DNA from 3 places in the Virgibacillus alimentarius genome. Region 3 is predicted to be linked to each of the others. Evidence: predicted binding sites of a transcription regulator. Region 3 holds the regulator's gene; each other region holds the start of a gene.
What was found. Region 3 encodes LexA, which represses DNA repair genes until DNA is damaged. Its sites were predicted from a motif close to CGAACATATGTTCG; they were not measured.
Positions count from the first base shown of each region.

Region 1: uvrB (excinuclease ABC subunit UvrB) is a predicted target of LexA. The motif match lies at 900-913, and genes of this name have one in related genera.
Region 2: J2Z81_RS01865 (Y-family DNA polymerase) is a predicted target of LexA. The motif match lies at 1,055-1,068, and genes of this name have one in related genera.

Region 1 covers NZ_JAGIKX010000003.1:118,514-120,794, forward strand. The annotation lists gene J2Z81_RS03770 (MGDG synthase family glycosyltransferase) at 1-783, shown strand, start outside; gene uvrB (excinuclease ABC subunit UvrB) at 1,014-2,281, shown strand, end outside.
Region 2 covers NZ_JAGIKX010000001.1:358,298-360,578, forward strand. The annotation lists gene J2Z81_RS01865 (Y-family DNA polymerase) at 1-1,025, opposite strand, end outside; gene J2Z81_RS01870 (SDR family NAD(P)-dependent oxidoreductase) at 1,294-2,088, opposite strand; gene J2Z81_RS01875 (MBL fold metallo-hydrolase) at 2,078-2,281, opposite strand, start outside.
Region 3 covers NZ_JAGIKX010000001.1:210,426-212,706, reverse strand. The annotation lists gene J2Z81_RS01080 (YneB family resolvase-like protein) at 1-440, opposite strand, end outside; gene lexA (transcriptional repressor LexA) at 720-1,343, shown strand; gene J2Z81_RS01070 (glycerol-3-phosphate dehydrogenase/oxidase) at 1,608-2,281, shown strand, end outside.

The DNA.
Region 1 (2,281 bases), on a different contig from region 3:
ATTCTTTTTTGTACACACGCCTTACCATCACATATTGCTAGTGTATTAAAACAGAAGAAGCAATTAGATTCGATCGTGGTCAATATTTATACCGATTTTTTTGTCAATCGGGTTTGGGGATTAGAAGGGGTCGATTTTCATTTTGTCCCCTCCATCCAGGTCAAAGAATACTTATTAAAAAAAGGTATTCAAGGAAGTAATATATTTGTTACTGGCATCCCTGTAAATTCCGTTTTTTTAGAGCAAGGTGCTCAGCGACGACACCATCCGAAGCCTTCCATTTTGGTTACAGGAGGTAATCTAGGGATAGGAACAATGGAAAAATATCTGACCAATACAAGTGGTAGTGTCCATTTTTATGTATTATGTGGAAAGAATCAAACATTATATCGACGATTATCAAATCAACATAACTCACATATCACCCCTTTTCCTTATCTATCTTGCAGGAAAAAGATGAATGACTTATATGACCGCGTAGATGCTGTTTTAACAAAGCCTGGAGGGGTTACAATAAGCGAATGTTTAATAAAGCGAAAACCAATTTTTGTCTGTAATCCCTTGCCAGGTCAGGAAAAAATTAATGTTGAGCAGCTTAAACAATTAGGCGTAATTATGCCTGTAAATGTAGAGGAGCAAAGCTTTGAGCAGAAAATTATCCAATTTTTTAATGATAGGCAACAACAAACGATTTATCAGCAAAAAATGGAGGAATATCATCAAAACTTGGAATGTCAATCATTATCTAAAATAATAGAAGGATTACTTGAAAGGATACATTAGCTGCATGCTAATGTTTTTTCCTTATTGGGATCGTTGATATAAGAGAAATAATAGGAAGATGATTTCTCATAAGATAACTAGGGTAGAATAACGAATAGGACAGTAAGTAAGATGCTAGAATATTTGTTCGTCAGTATGTTAAAATAGAAATAAATTACTTTTCAAGATATAGAGACTTGGAATATCCATTGAAATAAAAATAGATGATCAGCTATCTTTGATAGAGAAGAATGGGGGCTAGATTTGTGGAGAATCAGTTTGACCTTGTAGCCGAATATGAACCGCTTGGTGACCAGCCTAAAGCAATAAAGGAATTGGTCGAGAAAGTGAAAGCGGGTCAGCATCACCAAACATTGCTCGGTGCAACAGGGACTGGTAAAACATTTACTGTCTCAAATGTTGTTCAGGAGATCAATCGACCAACATTGGTAATGGCTCATAATAAGACATTAGCAGGTCAGTTATATAGTGAGTTTAAAGAATACTTTCCAAATAATGCAGTAGAATACTTTGTCAGTTTTTATGATTACTATCAACCAGAGGCTTACGTGCCATCAACAGATACCTTTATAGAGAAAGATGCCAGTATTAATGATGAAATTGACAAACTACGTCACTCAGCAACATCTGCCTTATTTGAACGCCGAGACGTGCTCGTTGTAGCAAGTGTCTCTTGTATCTATGGCCTAGGTTCACCCGAGGAGTACGGGAGCCATGTATTATCACTGCGTGTAGGAATGGAAAAAGACCGGGATCAATTATTGCGTGAGCTTGTAGACGTTCAATATGCACGTAATGATATCAATTTTCAGCGTGGTACATTCCGCGTTCGAGGTGATTCTGTTGAGGTTATACCAGCTTCAAGAGAAGAACACTGTATCCGGATTGAATTTTTTGGTGATGAAATAGATCGAATTCGTGAGGTGGATGCATTAACCGGTGAAATTATTGGAGACCGGGAACATGTAGCTATCTTTCCGGCTTCCCACTTTGTGACACGAGAAGAAAAATTACAAAAAGCAATTAAAAATATAGAAAAAGAATTGGAAGAGCAACTAAAAATATTACGTGGTCAAAATAAGTTACTTGAAGCGCAGCGGCTGGAACAGAGGACACATTATGATATTGAAATGATGAATGAAATGGGATTCTGCTCAGGTATTGAAAACTATTCCAGGCATTTAACTTTGCGTGAAGCTGGAGCCACTCCATATACATTATTTGATTATTTTCCAGATGATTTTTTAGTTGTTGTTGATGAGTCACATGCAACACTACCCCAAGTAAGAGGTATGTATAATGGAGACCAGGCTAGAAAACAAGTTTTGGTCGATCATGGTTTCCGCTTACCATCTGCTCTAGATAATCGGCCATTAAAGTTTGAAGAATTTGAACAAAAAACGAACCAGCTAATTTATGTATCAGCAACCCCAGGACCATATGAACGCGAGCATTCGCCGGAAATAACAGAGCAAATTATTCGTCCTACTGGTTTATT
Region 2 (2,281 bases), 150 kb from region 3:
AATAAATGCATGCAAGCATGAAAAATTTCCATGGTAATATTAGTTGGATTTTCAAGTGTGATGGAGCGATGAAACCCTCCCCCGCCTTCATTTTTGCTATAGCCTATTCCAAGATGGATTGTTCTTCCGGCTTTATGATCAGAACGCGCTCTTTTTCCAACCTCCTCACACATTTCGAGGATAACGCAGGCAATATCTTTTGGCTGATGATAATCACGGAGTAAAATTTGACTTTTCCCGTAACTGATCTGCCCGTGTAAAATGGGAGCTCCAAGTTCTGACAAATCAATGCCGTTTGCATGATAATATAATTGATTTCCCATCACACCAAATGTTTTCTCTAGACGCTTTAAAGAATAATTAGCAAGTTGTCCAATTGTCGTAATCCCCATGCGATTTAATCTTTTCTCTAAACGCGATCCGATTCCCCACATTTGTGATAATGGAGAAATAGGCCATAATTTTTTAGGGATATCTTCGTAATCCCAGCGGGCAATCCCTAATTTTTTCGCTTCTAAATCAAGACATAACTTTGCGATTAGCATATTCGGTCCAATACCAATTGCTGCAGTAAGCCCAAATGTATCTTTTAGTTCTGATAAAATAAGTACAGCTACCTTTTCAGCACTTCCCCAAAGCTTATTTGTACCATCTACTTCTAGGAAACTTTCATCAATACTGTACGTGTGGATCGCTTCTTTTGGTACATATTTATTAAACAAGCGTGTGACTTCCGTAGAAACTTCCAAATATAAATTCATTTGTGCGGATACTTTTATAATGGTTTCATGATCAGGTATTTCAAAAAGTCTGCTTCCAGTACGAATACCAAAATCCCGCTTTAATGCTGGGGTTGCTGCCAATACAACACTTCCACGCCGGTTTAAGTCAGCTACAACCGCAAGACGGGTTGTTAGTGGATCCAATCCCCTAGCAAGCGCTGCACAACTAGCATAAAAACTTTTCATATCAACACATAAAATGTTTTTGTTCTTTAAAGTCCTGGAATCAATTTGAGGGTGCATCCCGTTACCTCCCTTCCCCCTATCATATGCGAATATTTGTTCTTTATCCAGGGTAAAATCTTCCAGTTGCATGAAAATGAAATACAAATGAGACTAACTATATAAAGTCAATAGTGCTAGCGACAAAATTTAATACTATTTTTATTGGGAATTTGGACATGACAAATAAGCTTGATGGTTAATGATTTTAAAATTAATCATCAAGCTGTGTATTTTTGTTAAACTTTAGTATTTTATAACGGTCAAAATATTACGTATCCTCGTTTATTTATTTTTTGTTAAATTGCCTCTTTAATAAACGTTCTGCTGTTCTTGGGAAAATATGGTATAATTTGCTTCCTATTTCCATCCAGCTCGGCAAATTGATTTCCCTTTTGTTCGTAAATAAATGACGAATTATTTTTTGTGCTACATCATCAGGTTCCAGCATCAAGCGTCCAACATTTTTTTGGTAGATACCATCTGGATCTGCCGCAGTAAAAAAATTTGTACGAACGGGGCCAAGGTTAACTGCCGTTACGGATATACCTTCTTTTTTAACTTCTAAGCGAAGCGCATTTGTAAACCCTAAGACAGCGTGTTTTGTTGAAGCATAAACAGCAGACTTAGGTGTGGCTATTTTCCCGGCTTGAGAAGCTACATTTACAATATGCCCGCTTTGGTAATATGAAAAATGGAGAAGGAAACGTTTTGTCAGATGGATGAGCGCGAATAGGTTTAACTGAAACATCCGATCAATATCTTCTTGCTTCGTATCTTTTACAAATTCAAATATACCTGCTCCAGCATTGTTAATTAATCCATGGATTTGTTCATGTTCTTTTAGTATTTGTTCTATTGTTCTTTCTCGTTCTTCATTATTTTGTAAGTCAACTTGATAGACGTAGCCTATTATTCCGAAGGATTGCTTCAGCATTTGTCGTTGATTGTTTAATTGCTCAATTGAGCGGGCAAGCATTATTGGTATGCCGCCGCAGCGGGCAATATGCCATACCAATTCTTTTCCAATCCCACTTGAAGCCCCAGTCACGATTACTTTTTTGTTTATTAGTCTATTTTGCACGATAGAAGTGTACACCATCTTCTACCAATTGATCTACTTTATTTTGTTGTTCAAGGAAGTCAAGCTGGCCTATTGTTTCAGACATTGTTAAATCAAGTTGGGTTACATAATGTTTTGGAAAGAGATGTTGACATATTTGAAATGGTGTTAAGATTCCTTCTGTTCGTAATAGCGAATGTACTTTGTTTGCTCG
Region 3 (2,281 bases):
CCTTCATTTATTGCTTTTTTCATCCCTCTTTTGATTTTTGCATTGTGAATCTTGCGTTGGTATTCCTCCACAATGCTAACAATGTCCAACACCATTGAGTCAGATTCCGATAACTCCAATTGCCCATCATGGATGATAGTATAGATAGACACATTTAATTTCTGCAACTGACGAAATAAAGCAATTTTAGTATTTCCTCGTCCCAATCTAGTTTCATCCTGTATTAATAGACAATCAGCTTGCTTCGTTGAAAAATAATCAAGCATTTGAAAAATACCATCTCGATTTATTTCATATCCGCTTTCTTGTTCTTCAATACAATCAACAATAATAAACCCATGTCTCTCAGCAAGCTTCATAAGTTCTTGTTTCTGCCTCTCCAGTGAAGTTTCCTGAGATTTTTTATCCGTACTAACCCTACAATATATGATAGCTCTCAAAATGAAAAACTCCCTAATTTAAACGGACAGATTATGCATTTATCATGGAAAAGTATAAAAATACTAACATAAATCCAAATGCAACTAAATAAAATATATCTGTTTTTGTAATTTTTTCAAACATTTTAACACCAGCCCTTTCACCAAGAACCTTTGTTCTATTTTTAGCTTACTACGAACACTTGATCTTGTCAATGGTTTTTCGAACGAATGTTTGCTAATTGTTATCTGAGATGATAAACTATAATTAATAAATCCTATGCAAGAGGTGTCTACTAGATGACAAAACTTTCTAAAAGGCAACAAATGATCTTCGATTTTATTAAGGATGAAGTAAATAAAAAGGGTTATCCGCCATCAGTCCGTGAAATAGCAGAAGCCGTGGGGCTTGCATCCAGTTCTACTGTTCATGGCCATTTAGCACGTATCGAAAAAAAGGGCTATATCAGAAGAGATCCAACCAAACCAAGAGCAATCGAAATTTTAGAAAAATCAGCTGATAGTGATATCCCAAGAGAGGCTGCACGTTATGCTCCAGTCATAGGAAAAGTAACAGCTGGTCTTCCAATAACTGCGGTTGAAAATATTGAAGAATTTATTCCACTACCGAACTCAAGTGCCGGACCGGACGATAATTTATTTGTACTTGTCATTGAAGGGGAAAGTATGATTGAAGCAGGAATTTTAGATGGAGATATGGTAATTATCAAGCAGCAAAACACAGCACATAATGGTGAAATTGTAGTAGCAATGACGGAGGAGGATGAAGCTACTGTAAAAAGATTTTTCAAGGAAAAAGACCATATTCGCTTGCAGCCTGAAAATGCTACGATGGAACCATTAATCTATCAGGATGTAACGATTTTAGGCAAAGTAGTGGGATTGTACAGAAACATTTACTAAATCAGAGGAAAAAAGCTCGTATTTCTATTTAGAAAATAAACTTCTAAAGTTCTTATCTCTTGCCTAGAATAACTAGGTATGCTATATTATAGATAAGTTAATATTTTGGACAGAGAGATGGAGAAACCACAAACACTTGCGTCAAAAGGACACAAGTATGTTTTGTGGTTTTTTTAAATGTCAAATTTCAGTGGAAGATGCATAACACATTATAAACAGGGATAGATCATGCAATAGGCAGATAAAAGATTGGAGAGATGAATGATGTCGACCTTTTCAAGTCATCATCGCAATGACATATTTAAAAAAATGCAGCAAAAAAAACTGGATGTTCTCGTTATTGGCGGAGGAATCACAGGAGCTGGAATTGCCTTGGATGCCACAACACGTGGATTAGAAACAGCAGTAGTAGAAATGCAAGATTTTGCAGCCGGTACTTCCAGTCGATCAACAAAATTAGTACATGGTGGACTACGATATTTGGAACAGTTTGAAATCAAACTGGTCGCAGAAGTGGGAAAAGAACGAGCAATTGTTTATGAAAACGGCCCCCATGTGACTACACCTGAATGGATGATGCTTCCATTTCATAAAGGAAGTACTCTAGGTCCATTTACCGCAAACATTGGATTACGTGTATATGATTTCCTTGCAAACGTAAAAAAAGAAGAACGACGTAAAATGTTAAATCCTAAAGAAGCCTTACAAAAAGAGCCACTTATTAAAAAAGAAAATTTAAAAGGGGCGGGATATTATGTAGAATATAAAACAGACGATGCCCGATTAACGATTGAAGTAATGAAAAAAGCAGTGGAAAGAGGCGTCCATGCTATAAATTATTCAAAAGTGATAGATTTTCTTTATGATTCATCCAGAAAAGTTTGTGGTGCAAAGGTCAAAGATGAAATTAGCGGAGAAACACATGATATTTTTGCCAA